One region of the Superficieibacter sp. genome, then DNA from elsewhere that is predicted to be linked to it. Evidence: predicted binding sites of a transcription regulator. Region 1 holds the regulator's gene; each other region holds the start of a gene.
What was found. The regulator sigma-54, encoded in region 1, starts transcription at its own class of promoters, with help from an activator protein. The targets are predictions, from matches to a motif close to GTTGGCACANNTTTCGCTNT.
Positions count from the first base shown of each region.

Region 2: glnK (P-II family nitrogen regulator) is a predicted target of sigma-54. The motif match lies at 2,778-2,797, and genes of this name have one in related genera.
Region 3: RT197_RS09480 (amino acid ABC transporter substrate-binding protein) is a predicted target of sigma-54. The motif match lies at 3,686-3,705, and genes of this name have one in related genera.

Region 1 covers NZ_DAMAPU010000002.1:78,204-83,749, forward strand. The annotation lists gene rapZ (RNase adapter RapZ) at 1-465, opposite strand, end outside; gene ptsN (PTS IIA-like nitrogen regulatory protein PtsN) at 511-999, opposite strand; gene hpf (ribosome hibernation promoting factor) at 1,054-1,341, opposite strand; gene rpoN (RNA polymerase factor sigma-54) at 1,364-2,797, opposite strand; gene lptB (LPS export ABC transporter ATP-binding protein) at 2,903-3,628, opposite strand; gene lptA (lipopolysaccharide ABC transporter substrate-binding protein LptA) at 3,635-4,189, opposite strand; gene lptC (LPS export ABC transporter periplasmic protein LptC) at 4,158-4,733, opposite strand; gene kdsC (3-deoxy-manno-octulosonate-8-phosphatase KdsC) at 4,730-5,296, opposite strand; gene kdsD (arabinose-5-phosphate isomerase KdsD) at 5,311-5,546, opposite strand, start outside.
Region 2 covers NZ_DAMAPU010000004.1:297,962-303,507, reverse strand. The annotation lists gene RT197_RS10525 (SmdA family multidrug ABC transporter permease/ATP-binding protein) at 1-856, shown strand, start outside; gene RT197_RS10520 (SmdB family multidrug efflux ABC transporter permease/ATP-binding protein) at 849-2,627, shown strand; gene glnK (P-II family nitrogen regulator) at 2,850-3,188, shown strand; gene amtB (ammonium transporter AmtB) at 3,220-4,506, shown strand; gene tesB (acyl-CoA thioesterase II) at 4,549-5,409, opposite strand.
Region 3 covers NZ_DAMAPU010000004.1:76,293-81,838, reverse strand. The annotation lists gene RT197_RS09500 (hypothetical protein) at 1-110, shown strand, start outside; gene RT197_RS09495 (amino acid ABC transporter ATP-binding protein) at 197-922, opposite strand; gene gltK (glutamate/aspartate ABC transporter permease GltK) at 919-1,596, opposite strand; gene gltJ (glutamate/aspartate ABC transporter permease GltJ) at 1,596-2,336, opposite strand; gene RT197_RS09480 (amino acid ABC transporter substrate-binding protein) at 2,497-3,405, opposite strand; gene lnt (apolipoprotein N-acyltransferase) at 3,826-5,361, opposite strand; gene corC (CNNM family magnesium/cobalt transport protein CorC) at 5,367-5,546, opposite strand, start outside.

The DNA.
Region 1 (5,546 bases):
CTTGCCCAGTAGCCGCGTGCGCAGCATTTCCGCCAGTTCGTGAACCGACATCTCGGAGGTATCGACGATAAGATCGGCACGCGAGCGCAGCGGCTCCAGCAGATCGCTCTCCTGATCGATGGCGCTTTCCAGCGAAAGATTCTTACTGGAAAGAGGATGCAGGCGGCGCGTGTCGCTGTAGCGACGGATCAGCGTGTTGCGGTCTGCGTCAAGGAACAGCAGCTGCGGCGAAAAGGCATCCGGCAGGTTTTGCATTGCCTGTTCAAAAATCTCGGGTGATTCCGGCATATTACGCACGTCTATGCTGACGGCGGCGGAAGTCTGACGATCGACCAGACTTTTCGCCAGTTCCGGCAAAAGCACCACGGGCAGGTTATCTACACAGTAGAAGCCCATATCTTCCAGCGCGCGCAGGGCTACGGATTTCCCCGAGCCGGAGCGACCGCTGACGATCATCAGTACCATGTACCGTTTCTCCTCAGTACAGCAAAGGGTAAAGTATTATCCCTGCTAAACATCATCACTGTGTTCGTTTTCGGTGATGATTTGATACAGCTCTTCATCACTTTGTGCCGCTCGCAGGCGACGACAAATGGTTTTATCCGCCAGGCGTTTTGCCACCAGCGAAAGAGTATGCAGATGCGTTTTGGTCTGGTCAGCCGGAACCAGCAGGGCGAAGAGTAGATCCACCGGCTGGTTGTCGATAGCGTCAAAGGCAATCGGCGTTTCCAGTTGTACAAAGACGCCAACCGCGCGCAGGGTGTCCTCTTCCAGCTTGCCGTGAGGAATGGCGATGCCGTTACCGATACCGGTACTCCCCATTTTTTCACGGGTGAGGATCGCTTCGAATACGACCTGCGGCGGCAGACTCAGCTGCTTTGCTGCCAGCTCACTGATAATTTCCAGCGCGCGTTTCTTGCTCTGGCAGTGAACGTTACTGCGGGTACATTCCTGGTTAAGGACAGTGCTCAGTTGTAGGGCTGCATCATTGTTCATCATAGTTTCACCTAAGCCTCGCCTGACGCGGTATACGTCAGGCGAACGCCCGGACAATCAGTGTTGTTTCAGTTTATCTTTATGTTTGGTTAGCTGTCGCGCCAGTTTATCAATTAAACCGTCGATAGCCGCGTACATATCCTGCCCTTCCGCGCTGGCATGAATTTCACCCCCGTTAACGTGCAGGGTGGCATCCGAAATATGCGTCACTTTTTCCACTTTTAACACAACGTAGACCTGATTGATGCGGTCAAAATACTGCTCCAGCTTAGCAAATTTTGTGCTGACAAAATCGCGGAGTGCATCAGTAATCTCGACATTGTGCCCAGTGATGTTTAGCTGCATAGTGTCTTCCTTATCGGTTGTGTCACACCAGTTGTTTGCGCTGGTTAGACGGCGGAATGGATAAAGACTCTCGATACTTCGCAACGGTGCGGCGTGCCACCATGATCCCCTGATCGGACAGCAATGTGGTTAATTTGCTGTCGCTCAGCGGTTTCGCGGGGTTCTCCGCAGCGATTAACTTCTTCACCAGCGCCCGAATCGCCGTGGAGGAGGCTTCGCCGCCGCCCTCGGTATTTACGTGGCTGGAGAAGAAATACTTCAGTTCAAAAATGCCGCGCGGACTGTGCAGATATTTCTGGGTCGTCACGCGGGAAATCGTGGATTCGTGCATTTCGACGGCCTGGGCGATATCCGCCAGCACCATCGGTTTCATAAACTCTTCGCCCTGCTCAAAGAACGCCTGCTGTTGCTCAACGATACAGCGACTGACGCGCAGCAGGGTGTCGTTGCGGCTCTCAAGGCTCTTAATCAGCCACTTCGCTTCCTGCAAGTTGCTGCGGATATACTGGTTATCCGCTTCATTGCGGGTGCTACCGCCCATGGCGGCGTAGTGCTGATTGATTTGCAGACGGGGAATACTGTCAGAGTTGAGTTCGACCACCCAGCGATCGCTGATTTTTCGCACCAGCACGTCCGGGATGACGTACTCCGGCTCGCCGGTCTGGATTGACTGACCGGGACGCGGGTCCAGCGACTGGATCAGGTTTACCGCTTCTTTCAGCACATCTTCTTTCAGACGCGTGACGCGCATCAGGGTGCGGAAATCGTGATTGGCGAGCAGGTCGAGATGATCGCTGACGATAAGCCGTGCTTCGGTGAGCCACGGCGTGTCTTTGGCGTATTGCGAAAGCTGGATCAGCAGGCAGTCGCGCAGATCTTTCGCCGCCACGCCCACCGGATCAAAACGCTGGATGCGCTTGAGCACCGCCTCAATTTCATCCAGCCCGATTTCGTCGTCGCCTGTGCTTTCAAGAATATCGTCAACGGAGACGGTCAGATAACCGGTGTCATCCACGGCATCAACAATGGAAGTGGCGATAGCGCGGTCGGTGTCAGAGAACGGCGTCAGACCCACCTGCCACATCAGGTAATCCTGTAGCGACTGGGTGGTTTCGCCCTGGTACACCGGCAGCTCGTCGTCCTGATAATCGACGCCGTTACCGGAAGGGGTGCCCGCCGTGTAGATCTCGTCCCAACTGGCATCAAGCGGCAACTCCTCTGGCATATCTTTCTGCTCAAGGGCGTCAGCGGTATCCAGCGACTCGCTATCCGGGGTCTCTTTGGCGTCAATTTCATCGTGAAGATCGGTTTGCTCAAGCAGTGGATTACTTTCCAGTGCCTGTTGAAGTTCTTGCTGAAGTTCCAGCGTCGACAGTTGCAGCAGACGGATCGCCTGTTGCAGCTGCGGCGTCATGGCAAGCTGTTGACTAAACCTTAATTGCAAACCTTGCTTCATATTCAGAGCGATTTTCTCCCGAGTTTACGTCGCTGACTTCTTACACTTCATCATTTACGCAGCCTCTGTGCTGGCTGCGCCGGGATGCATCATGAATACACCCTATCAGAGTCTGAAGTCTTCCCCAAGATACACGCGCTTAACCTGTTCGTCTTTAAGGATTTCGTCTGGCGTACCGTGGGCGATCAGGTGTCCCTGGCTCACGATATAGGCTCGCTCACACACTGCCAGCGTTTCACGCACGTTGTGATCGGTGATCAGAACGCCGAGGCCGCTGTCTCGCAGGTGCTCAATAATACGTTTGATGTCGATAACGGAAATGGGGTCAACGCCCGCAAAGGGTTCATCCAGCAGGATAAATTTCGGATTAGCAGCCAGCGCACGGGCAATTTCCACGCGGCGACGTTCACCGCCGGAGAGGGCCTGGCCGAGGCTGTCGCGCAAATGATCGATATGGAACTCTTCCATCAGCTCTTTCGCGCGATCTTCGCGCTGTTCTGACGTGAGATCGTCACGAATTTGCAGGACCGCCATCAGGTTGTCGTATACGCTAAGACGGCGGAAAATGGAGGCTTCCTGCGGCAGATAACCGATACCCCGACGCGCCCGCGCGTGCAGCGGCAGCAGGCTAATATCATCGTCATCAATGATAATGTTGCCCGCATCGCGCGAGACAATGCCGACGACCATATAAAACGTGGTGGTCTTACCCGCACCGTTTGGACCCAGCAGACCAACGATCTCACCGGACTTTACGGTCAGACTGACGTCTTCCACCACCCGGCGGCCTTTATAAGCCTTCGCGAGGTTCTTTGCAGTTAATGTTGCCATAATGAATTAGTTACTCTTTTTCTGCGCCGGAGCCTGGTTGTTACTCTTATCCTGCAATTGCGATGGCACCAGAACGGTGGTTACCCGTTTGCCTTTTTCGCTGAACGCCTGCATTTTCTGCTCTTTCACCAGATAGGTGATTTTGTCTCCCTGAATATTGCTGTCGACCTGTTCAAGGAAAGCGTTGCCGGTCAGGGTCACAAAGTCATTTTGCAGCTCGTAATGCATTTGCGAGGCATGGCCTTTCACCGGTTTGCCGTTGTCCTGCATCTGGTAGAAGGTGGCCGGTTTACCGTAGCCGTCGATCACCTCTTTGCCTTTCTCACCGCCAGGACGGGTGACGACCACTTTGTCAGCGTTAATTTTGATCGTGCCCTGCGTGACAACGACGTTACCGGTGAAGGTGACGATATTGCCCTGCATATCCAGCGACTGCTGATCGGACTCAATATGAATGGGCTGATCGGTGTCGCCCGTTAACGCCAGCGCGGGAAGGCTGGCCGCCAGAAGCGTACTGGCCAGTACAAGCTTAAGGCTGAGTTTGTTTGTTTTGAATTTCATATGAGGTTCTAACCTTTTCAATCAGCTCGGCGTTTTTGTTGCGTAAGTTTCCGCGCATTTTCAGGCCGCTGGAATTAAATGTCGTACCGTATAACGTCACCAGATCGTCAGAGGTGACATCCTGGGTGATCAAATTCACTATGGCATTATCCGTCGTAATTTTGCGTAGTTGAGCGTCCGGGGTCAGCGCGTTCACTTCAACGTGGCCGTAAAGATACAGCATACGGTCATTAGTCAGCTTCGCTTTATCCGCTTTAATCGACCAGGTTTCGACTTTCGTCGTGTCATACGTGGTCAGCAGCGGTTGCGTGAACCATGTCGTCGCCTGGTCAGAATAATATTCAACGTGCTGTGCAATCAGGTGGTAGTTGAGCGCGCCTTCCGGGCTATATACCACGGTGTCCGTATGCTCACTCCTGTAGGTTGGGTCACTGGTTGACACCACGTTTTCCCCGGTGTCATCTTTGCTCACCAGATTCACGCCGATCAAAATCAGCGCGACCAGCGACAGCAAAATAATAACCCAACGTCTGGTTTTACTCATATCGATTGCCCTTTGGCTTCATCAAGCTTGCCCTGCGCCAATAGTAGCAAATCGCAGACCTCGCGTACCGCTCCGCGTCCGCCGTTAATGCGCGTGACGTAATCCGCGCGTGGGATCAGTAGCGGGTGGGCATCCGCCACGGCAACGCTAAGCCCCACTTCGGCCATCACCGGCCAGTCGATCAGATCGTCACCGACATAGGCTACCTGTTCCGGCGACAGGGCGAGTTTCTCCCGCAGATCGCGCCAGGCCAGCAGTTTATCTGACTGGCCCTGATACAGATGCGTAATGCCGAGAGTGGCGCAGCGATCTTCTACCAGTTTAGCTTTTCGCCCGGTAATAATGGCAACGTCGATACCGGACGTCAGCGCACAGCGGATGCCGTAGCCGTCGCGAACGTTAAACGCCTTGAGCTCTTCGCCATTATTGCCCATATAGATGAGCCCGTCGGAAAGTACGCCATCGACGTCAAGGATCAGCAGGCGGATTTTTTTCGCCTGTTCCAGCATCTGCTCACTCACTGGCCCGTAGCAGGTTGCCACAGTGGCTCCAGCATTACTCATTCTTTTATCCTTTCTTACACTACGCCTGCGCGCAGCAGATCATGCATATGTATCACACCCTGCAACTGGTCGCCATCGGCAACCATGACGCAGGTAATATGGCGGGACTGCATCAGATTTAATGCGTCCACCGCCAGCGTGCCGGGGCGGATGCGGATGCCGCCGGGAGTCATCACGTCGGCAATATTCAGGCTGCGTAAATCTGCGCCCATATCGAAAATGCGGCGCAGGTCGCCGTCGGTAAAGATGC
Region 2 (5,546 bases), on a different contig from region 1:
TGGCAGCGCCGCTTACAGCCGGATCCGCGCGCTGCTTGCCGAAGCGCCGGTAGTCAACGACGGCAGCGAAACCCTGCCGCCGGAGCGCGGCACGCTGGATGTCGCCATCGGCCAGTTCCGCTACCCGCACGCGGCGCAGCCCACCCTGACGCAGGTTAATTTTACCCTCAGGCCCGGACAGATGCTGGGCATTTGCGGCCCGACCGGGGCCGGGAAAAGTACCGTTTTAGCGCTGATCCAGCGCCACTTTGACGTCGATGAAGGCGATATTCGCTTTCACGATATTTCCCTCTCGCGGTTGCAGATCGATAACTGGCGCAGCCGCCTGGCGGTGGTCAATCAAACCCCGTTCCTGTTTTCCGATACCGTCGCCAGCAATATTGCCCTCGGCAAGCCCGGCGCGACGCAGGAGGAAATTGAACAGGTGGCGCGGCTTGCCAGCGTGCATGAGGATATCCTGCGCCTGCCGCACGGCTACCAGACTGAAGTCGGCGAGCGCGGGGTGATGCTTTCCGGCGGGCAGAAACAGCGGCTGTCGATTGCCAGGGCGCTGCTGCTGGATGCGGAGATCCTGATCCTCGACGACGCGCTGTCGGCGGTGGATGGGCGCACCGAACATCAAATCCTCCACAATCTGCGCCAGTGGGGCACCGACCGTACGGTGATTATCAGCGCGCATCGTCTCTCCGCACTCACCGAAGCCAGCGAAATCATTGTGATGCAGCACGGGCATATCACCCTGCGCGGCGATCACGATCAGCTTGTCGCCCGGCCCGGCTGGTATCGGGATATGTATCGCTATCAGCAACTCGAAGCGGCGCTGGACGACGAGCCAGAGGAGGCCATCAATGCGTAGTTTTGGACAATTATGGCCGACGCTGAAACGTCTGCTGGCCTATGGATCTCCGTGGCGTAAACCGCTGACCATCGCCGTGGTGATGATGTGGATTGCGGCGATTGCCGAAGTCAGTGGCCCGCTATTGATCAGCTATTTCATCGACAATATGGTTTCGAAGCGCTGGCTGCCGCTGGGGCTGATTAGCGGCCTGGCTGCCGCCTACGTCGGATTACAAATTCTCGCCGCGTGGCTGCATTATTCCCAGTCGCTGCTGTTTAACCGTGCGGCGGTGGGCGTGGTGCAGCAGTTGCGCACCGATGTGATGGATGCAGCGCTGCGCCAGCCGCTCAGCGCTTTTGATACCCAGCCGGTGGGCGAACTGATTTCGCGCGTCACCAACGACACCGAGGTGATCCGCGACCTCTACGTCACTGTCGTCGCCACCGTGCTGCGCAGCGCGGCGCTGGTCGGCGCAATGCTGGTGGCGATGTTCAGCCTCGACTGGCGAATGGCGCTGGTCGCGATCACCATTTTCCCGGCGGTAATGATCGTCATGCTGATTTATCAGCGTTACAGCACGCCGATTGTGCGACGGGTGCGCGCCTGGCTGGCTCAAATCAACGATGGCTTTAACGAAGCCATTAACGGTATGAGCGTGATCCAGCAGTTCCGCCAGCAGGCCCGTTTCGGCGAGCGAATGCGCGAGGCCAGCCATGCGCATTATCTGGCGCGAATGCAGACCCTCAGGCTGGATGGTTTTCTGCTGCGCCCGCTGCTCAGCCTGTTCTCCGCGCTGATCCTCTGCGGGCTGCTGATGCTGTTCGGCTTTACCGCCGTCGGCACCATTGAAGTGGGCGTGCTGTATGCGTTTATCAGCTATCTGGGGCGTCTTAATGAACCGCTGATCGAGCTGACGACGCAGCAGTCGATGCTGCAACAGGCGGTGGTCGCCGGAGAGCGCGTGTTTGAACTGATGGACCGACCGCGCCAGTCCTACGGCACGGACGATCGGCCGCTGGGCAGTGGGGCTATCGACATTGAGCATGTCTCTTTTGCCTATCACGAAGATCGGCTGGTCTTGCAGGACATCACGCTTAACATCCCGTCCCGCAGCTTCGTGGCGCTGGTAGGGCACACCGGCAGCGGCAAAAGCACGCTCGCCAGCCTGTTGATGGGCAACTATCCGCTGACTGACGGTGAGATCCGCCTGGACGGTCGTCCGTTGGCCTCGCTCAGTCACGCCACCCTGCGCCAGGGTGTGGCGATGGTGCAACAGGACCCGGTGGTGCTCGCCGATACCTTCCTGACCAACGTGACGCTGGGGCGCAATATCAGCGAAGAGGCGGTCTGGCAGGCGCTGGAAACCGTCCAGTTGGCGGATCTGGCGCGCAGTATGAGCGACGGTATACATACGCCGCTCGGCGAGCAGGGCAATAATCTTTCGGTCGGGCAAAAACAGCTGCTGGCGATGGCGCGGGTGCTGGTTGAGACGCCGCAAATCCTGATCCTCGACGAAGCCACCGCCAACATTGACTCCGGCACCGAACGCGCGATCCAGCAGGCGCTGGCCGCCGTGCGCGAGCGCACTACGCTTGTAGTGATCGCCCACCGCCTGTCCACTATTGTGGAAGCGGATACCATTATGGTGCTGCATCGCGGGCAGGGCGTGGAGCGCGGAACGCATCAGCAGCTTCTCGCTGCCAAAGGCCGCTACTGGCAAATGTATCAGTTGCAGCTTGCCGGGGAAGAGCTTCAGGCCAGCGCGCATGAGGGATCTCTTTCCGCCTGACGCACTATTTTCAGGCACCGGGATCTGCTGGTGCAATAATCGGACGCATCATGCACCAGCATGGTGCGTTTTTTTTGACCTGTCACAATCTGAACCCCGGTCACACTTTTTCCCGCCAGCCAATCCGCCATTGCGACGCTTCCGATCATTCCTGGCACGCCGCTTGCTTTATCTCCTGCGTATGAAATGCGGCCTTGACTGAATTCTGACTGGAGGGGATCTATGAAGCTGGTAACAGTGGTAATCAAGCCATTTAAACTCGAAGACGTGCGCGAGGCGCTCTCTTCTATTGGTATTCAGGGGCTGACCGTGACCGAAGTGAAAGGCTTCGGACGCCAGAAAGGACATGCCGAACTGTATCGCGGTGCGGAGTACAGCGTTAACTTTCTGCCGAAAGTGAAAATTGATGTGGCTATCGCTGACGACCAGCTCGACGAAGTGATCGACATCATCAGCAAAGCGGCCTACACGGGAAAAATTGGCGACGGCAAAATTTTTGTCGCTGAGCTGCAACGCGTTATTCGCATTCGTACCGGCGAAGCCGACGAAGCGGCACTCTGACTCCTGGCACACAGTGATAGGGAACAAAAAAATGAAGATAGCAACGATGAAAACAGGTTTAGCCGCGTTGATGCTGGCCCCCGGTCTGGCGATGGCTGCGCCAGCGGTGGCAGATAAAGCAGACAACGCTTTTATGATGATTTGTACTGCGCTGGTGCTGTTTATGACCGTGCCGGGGATCGCGCTGTTTTACGGCGGCCTGATCCGTGGCAAAAACGTCCTTTCTATGCTGACCCAGGTCACCGTCACCTTCGCGCTGGTCTGCGTGCTGTGGGTGGTCTACGGTTACTCGCTGGCGTTTGGCGAAGGCAACAGCTTCTTCGGTAACTTTAACTGGGCGATGCTGAAAAATATCGAGCTGACGGCGGTGATGGGCAGCTTCTACCAGTATATTCATGTCGCGTTTCAGGGCTCGTTTGCCTGCATTACCGTCGGGCTGATTGTGGGCGCGCTGGCGGAACGTATTCGTTTTTCCGCGGTGCTGATTTTTGTGGTGGTCTGGCTGACGCTCTCCTACGTGCCGATCGCCCACATGGTGTGGGGCGGCGGTCTGTTGGCTTCGCACGGCGCGCTGGATTTTGCAGGCGGGACGGTGGTGCATATTAACGCCGCTATCGCCGGGCTGGTGGGCGCGTATCTGATTGGTAAACGCGTGGGCTTCGGCAAAGAAGCCTTCAAGCCGCACAACCTGCCGATGGTCTTTACCGGCACGGCGATCCTCTACGTGGGCTGGTTTGGCTTTAACGCTGGCTCTGCGAGCGCGGCTAACGAAATCGCGGCGCTGGCTTTCGTTAATACCGTGGTTGCCACGGCGGGTGCAATCCTCGCCTGGGTCTTCGGCGAGTGGGTTACGCGGGGTAAACCTTCTCTGCTGGGTGCCTGTTCCGGGGCGATTGCCGGGCTGGTTGGCGTAACGCCTGCCTGCGGTTACATCGGTGTCGGCGGTGCGCTGATCGTCGGGATCGCGGCAGGTCTGGCAGGGCTGTGGGGCGTGACCATGCTGAAACGTCTGCTGCGGGTGGACGATCCTTGCGATGTGTTCGGTGTTCACGGCGTTTGCGGTATTGTCGGCTGTATCCTGACCGGCATCTTTGCGGCGACCTCACTGGGCGGCGTGGGTTATGCGGAAGGCGTGACGATGGGTCACCAGGTGCTGGTGCAGCTGGAAAGTATTGCGATTACTATCGTCTGGTCTGCGGTCGTGGCCTTTATCGGCTACAAGCTGGCGGATATGACCGTCGGTCTGCGCGTCCCGGAAGAGCAGGAACGCGAAGGGCTGGACGTCAACAGCCACGGCGAGAATGCGTATAACGCATAAGATACGTTAATCATTTCCCCCTCCCCGGAGGGGGAAATGTGACTAACCCCGGTTACGCATTACCCCTTCCTGCACGGTAGACGCTACCAGCACCCCATCCTGAGTATAAAATTCCCCGCGTACAAACCCGCGCGCGCCAGAGGCAGACGTGCTTTCCACGCTATAAAGCAGCCAGTCGTTCAGACTGAACGGGCGGTGGAACCACATGGAGTGATCAATGGTTGCCACCTGCATTCCTTTTTCCAGAAAACCGACGCCGTGCGGCTGGAGCGCTACCGGTAAAAAGTTGAAATCCGACGCATAGCCCAGCAAATACTGATGCACCCGCAGATCTTCCGGCATCGCGCCGTTAGCGCGCATCCATACCTGGCGAGTGGGTTCGGCAACGTGGCCTTTTAACGGGTTATGGAATTCGACCGGGCGGATCTCCAGCGGTTTATCACTGAGGAATTTGTCTTTCACCTGCGGGGGAAGCAGATGCGCCAGCGAGCGGGCAATATCAGTTTCTGATTTCAGTTCGTCCGGCGCGGGCGCGGGCGGCATGGTTTTCTGATGCTCATAGCCGGATTCCGGTGCCTGGAAAGAGGCCGTCATATAAAAAATCGGCTTGCCGTTTTGTATTGCGGCAACGCGGCGCGCGCTGAAGCTGTTTCCGTCGCGCAGCACTTCGACGTCATACACAATCGGTTTCTGGCTATCGCCGGGGCGCAGAAAGTAGCTGTGAAAAGAATGCACCAGCCGATCTTCGGGCACGGTTTCTTTGGCGGCATACAGCGCCTGACCCACTACCTGACCGCCAAAAACCTGGCGCAGACCTAAATCTTCGCTCTGGCCGCGAAAAAGTCCTTCTTCAATTTTTTCCAGATTTAATAATGTCAGCAAATTGCTTAGCGCCTGACTCATAGTTTTCCCCAGTTAATAAAAAGCGGTCGTGGTTACAGGCTGATTATACCCGTCATACTTCAAGTTGCCTGTGCGTTGGCTGCACTCACTTACCCCAGTCATAGCTCCCGGGGCTTCCCTCGCTTGCCGCCTGCATC
Region 3 (5,546 bases), on a different contig from region 1:
GCGACCCGGCCCATCCGGGCAGGGTTAACGTTGTTCAGTCCGTATTTGATGAAGCGAAAGAAGAGCCGACCACCAAAGTGGTGAGTCAGACGCTGCGCACGCTGAAATAATGCGTACACTCGCGTAGTTATAATGAAGATCGCCGCACAGGGATGCGGCGATCTTCATTAACTCCGGGCGTCAGACCGGAGGAAAATTAATGCAGGATTTTGGCGAGGAAATCCTTCGCCCGATCGGATTGTGGATTGGCGAAAAACTCTTCTTTTGCCGAATCCTCGACGATTTTCCCTTCATCCATAAAGATCACCCGGTTGGCGACTTTGCGTGCAAAGCCCATTTCGTGCGTCACCACCATCATGGTCATGCCTTCGTTTGCCAGTTCCACCATCACGTCCAGCACTTCGTTGATCATTTCAGGATCGAGGGCCGAGGTGGGTTCGTCAAACAGCATGGCGACCGGGTCCATACACAGCGCGCGGGCGATGGCGACGCGCTGCTGCTGACCGCCGGAAAGCTGCGCCGGAAACTTGTTGGCGTGCGCCGACAGGCCCACACGGTCCAGTAATTTCAGCCCTTTTTCGCGCGCGGCGGCTTTATTGCGCTTCAGCACTTTTACCTGCGCCAGCGTCAGGTTTTCCAGAATCGACAGATGCGGGAACAGTTCAAAGTGCTGGAACACCATCCCTACATGCGAGCGCAGTTCGGCGAGATTGGTTTTTTTATCGTTCACTTTGGTGCCGTTAACGACGATTTCGCCTTTCTGCACCGGCTCCAGCCCGTTCACCGTTTTGATAAGCGTTGACTTACCGGAACCGGAAGGGCCGCAAACCACCACCACTTCACCTTTTTTTACTTCCGTTGAGCAGTCGGTCAGCACCTGAAAGTGACCATACCATTTAGAAACGTTTTTCAGGGAAATCATGATACTGTCCTTTTCTTCAAATAGCTGACCAACAGCGAAGCACTCAGGCTGATAGCAAAGTAAACCGCACCGGCAAAGAGGATCATTTCGACCTGGGTTCCGTCACGCTCGCCAATGGTCGAGGCGGTACGGAAGAAATCGGCGAGGCTGAGCACGTAAACCAGCGAGGTATCCTGGAACAACACAATGCCCTGCGTGAGCAGCAGCGGCACCATGGCGCGGAACGCCTGCGGCAGAATGATCAATTTCATCGACTGCCAGTGAGTCATCCCCAGCGCCAGCGCCGCGTTGGACTGCCCGCGCGAGACGCTCTGAATACCAGCACGGATAATTTCCGAATAGTAGGCGGCTTCAAACATCGAAAATGCCACCATCGCGGAGATCAGGCGGATATCCGTTTTCGGCGACAGCCCCAGCACGTTTTGCAGGAAGCCCGGCACAATCAGATAAAACCACAGCAGCACCATCACCAGCGGAATGGAGCGGAAAACGTTCACGTAGGCGGTGGCAAACCAGGCCACCGGCTTAAAGGTCGACAGCCGCATCACCGCCAGTAGGGTGCCCCAGACGATACCAATCAGCACGGCGGTCACGGTGATTTTAAGCGTTATCACCAGCCCGTCGAGCAGATAAGGCAGGGAGGGGACGATGGAACTCCAGTCAAATTCGTACATTATTTGCCTCCCATATTGCCCGGCAGGCGTACTTTACGTTCTACCAAATTCATCACCACCATGATAATGGCGTTAATCAGCACGTAGGCGAGGGTGATCGCGGTAAACGATTCCCAGGCGTGCGCGGAGTAATCCAGCAGTTTGCCCGCCTGCGCCGCCATATCCACCAGCCCGATAGTTGAAGCAATGGCGGAGTTTTTCACCAGGTTCATCATTTCCGAGGTCATCGGCGGGACGATCACCCGGTATGCGTTGGGCAGCAGCACATAGCGGTAAGCCTGCGGCAGCGTCAGGCCCATCGCCAGCGCCGCGCTTTTCTGCCCGCGCGGCAGTGACTGAATGGCGGCGCGCACCTGCTCGCACACGCGTGCGGCGGTAAACAGCCCCAGACAAATCATTGAGGAGAGGAAAAACTGAATATTCGGGTCCAGTTCGGCTTTAAACCACATACCGAGATCTTCCGGCAGCAGCTCAGGCACCACCAGATACCAGGTAAAGAATTGCACGATAAGCGGCACGTTGCGGAACAGCTCAACGTACAGCGTGCCGAGACCGGATAAAAAGCGGTTCGGGACGGTACGCAGGATGCCAAACAGCGAGCCAACGAGAAAGGCGATGATCCAGGCGGTTATCGACAGCGCGACGGTGACCTGGAAGCCGTTCCACAGCCAGCCCAGATACGTCGTGTTGCCGAAGGGGGCCTGCTGTAAAAAAATACCCCAGTTCCAGTCTATGGACATACTTCTACTCCAGAAAAAAAAGGGTAGCAGCGCTACCCTCGAAGATTGTTGAACAGCTTACTGCGGTATTCGCGTCGGGTGGGGAACGACCCCCCGGCGTATAGTCTGTCCGTGCTGTTTCGACAATCGAGAGGGCAGGTTCTCCTGCCCCTGGTTCTTATTAATTCAGGGCTTTATCGTTTGGCTCTTTGAACAGCGCTTTCATCTCATTAGAGAGTTCAAAGTTCATGTTCAGATTTTTCGGTGGGATGGGGTTTTTAAACCACTTATCAAACCATTTTTCTGCTTCCCCGGAGGTCTGGGCCTGGGCGATGGTGTCATCCATCAGCTTTTTAAACTCGGTATCGCCTTTACGCAGCATACAGCCGTAGGCTTCCTGTGATTGCGGCTTACCGACGATTTCCCAGTTATCCGGTTTTTTCGCTTTTGCACGTTCACCGGCCAGCAGAGCATCATCCATCATAAAGGCCACCGCGCGACCGCTTTCCAGGGTACGGAAGGAGTCGCCGTGATCTTTCGCACTGATGATACGCATATCCATTTTTTGTTCGTCATTCAGCTTATGCAGCAGCACTTCGGACGTGGTCCCGGAGGTCACAACGACCGCTTTCCCTTTCAGATCCGGGAAGTCTTTAACGTTGCCGCCTTTTTTCGCCAGCAGACGAGTCCCGACCACGAAAATGGTGTCGGAGAAGGCGGCCTGTTTCTGACGCTCAAGGTTATTGGTCGTGGAGCCGCACTCAAAATCGAAGGTGCCGTTTTGCAGCAGCGGAATACGGTTTTGTGAAGTAATCGGGATCAGCTTCACCTGCAAATCAGGTTTGTTCAGCTTTTTCTTCACCGCTTCAACGATAGCGTTGGAGTAATCCTGCGAATAGCCAACCACTTTCTGCTGGTTGTCGTAGTAGGAGAACGGCACTGAAGATTCACGGTGGCCGACCACGATCACGCCATTTTTGGCGATTTTTTCGAGGGTGCTTCCCGCCGCAGGCGCAGCATCCTCTGCATGGACCACCCCCGCAGAGATGCCCATGACCAGCATTGCCGTGGCCAGTTTACATAATTGCATATCCAACTCCTTTTATCGTCAGCGCCGGGACGCTGTTGATACCCATTGTGAGTGTTTGTGTTGTTATGACCTGCGACTTAAGCGTGCAGTGTTATTGCTATTTGTTAACATTTAGTCTGGCTTAATGTAAAGATTTTGCTGCATTAATGTTTATTTTTGCGAGGTGCGCCGCACCATTAAAAGGCAAAAATAGCGCAATGCACTTTTCGGGTGCCACCAGTGCGCTATTGTGGTGCGACCCGGTTGCGCTTATGCGAATTTCGCAGCTGGCTATGAATATTAAGCAAAGGGTGTGCCAGAAAGGACGAGCATGACGGGGAGCGGAGCAGAACGGCGGCGTATTTCCGGCGGCAAGAAAATGTCGCGGCAAAAAAATCCCCCGCACTACTCTGCGCGAGGGATTTTTGACGGCAAATAACCTTAACGGCGCTGGCGCAGACTCATCAGCAGCGCGCCAAAGCCGAACAATGCGGTCAGGATCCACAGCGGCCAGTTACCGGTACGGGCATAAGGCGTCAGGCCGGTGGTGGGCGTGACGTTGGTGGTCAATACCTGACGGGTGAACTGCGGGATCATCGCCTGGATCTCACCCTGCGGGCCAATCACCGCCGTAATACCGTTGTTAGTACTGCGCAGCAGTGGACGCGCCAGTTCCAGCGCGCGCATCCGCGCCATCTGGAAGTGCTGCCACGGACCAATGGATTTGCCAAACCATGCGTCGTTGGAAATCGTCAGCAGGAAATCGTTCTCCGGGCGGAAGTTGTCGCGCACCTGCTCGCCGAGAATGATTTCATAGCAGATTGCCGCCGTCAGCTTATAGCCGTTAACCGACAGCGGCGGCTGTACGTAAGGGCCACGGCTGAAGGATGACATCGGCAGATCGAAGAACGGTGCCAGCGGACGCAGGATGGTTTCCAGCGGTACGAATTCACCAAATGGCACTAAGTGATTTTTATTGTAGCGGTCGGTGGATTCGTAGCTGTAGGGCGAATCTTTACCCAGCGTAATAATGGTGTTGTAGGTATCGTAGCGATTCTGCTTGTTCAGCCGGGCATCGACAATGCCGGTGATCAGCGAACTGCCTTTCGCCCGCAGCATTCCGTCCAGCTCCTTCAGCAAGGGCTGCTGGTTGATTTCCAGATCGGTAATGGCGGATTCCGGCCAGATAATCAGCGAAGATTTGCCCATCAGCGGCTGGGTGGCATCGAGGTAAATCTTGAGCGTACTGATGAGCTGATCTTCATCCCATTTCAGCGACTGGGGAATATTCCCCTGCACCAGCGAAACCTGAGTTGTTTTCTCAGGTTCCGGCTGATACCACTGGATATAGCGCAGCGGGATGGGCAGGGCGAACAGCACCAACGCTGCCACCAGCGGCCGCCAGTTGCGGGTGACGGCGGCCAGCACCAGCAGGCCGCTGACTATCATCAGCAAAAAGTTAATCGCTTCTACGCCGGTGACGGGCGCCATGCCTTTCAGCGGGCCGTCAATCTGGCTGTAGCCAAACTGCAGCCACGGGAAGCCGGTTAATACCCAGCCACGCAGGAATTCGCTAATTTGCCAGACGACCGGTGCAGCGATGGCTACCCGCAGCCAGCTGGTTTTCGGCCACAATCGCGCCAGAATACCGCCGAAAAGCCCGGTATACAGCGCCATATAAGCCGCCAGCAGCACCACCAGAAAGACGTTGACCGGTCCCGGCATCCCGCCAAACTGCGCGATGCTGACATACACCCAATTAATGCCGCTGCCGAAAAGACCGAAGCCCCAGCAGAAACCAATGCCCGCCGCCTGAAGCGGACGGCGGTTGAGCGTCAGCGCCTGAAGGCCCATCAGCGAAATGAGGGCGGCGGGCCAGATGTCATAAGGAGAAAAAGCCAGCGTTCCGCTGGCTCCGAAAAGTAGCGCCAGCAGCAGACGTACGCGCTGGCGTTTAAGAAGTGAGGCACATGCCATTGATATTACTCGTCCATTTTAGGTTGCGCAGAATCTTCCGGCAGTTTGACGTGAACCTGAATGATACGGCGGCTGTCCGCCATTGCCACTTTGAACTGATAGCCGTCAATATCGATGGTTTCGCCACGGGCAGGTAAATGACCAAACGCCTGCATGACTAAGCCGCCGATGGTATCGACTTCATC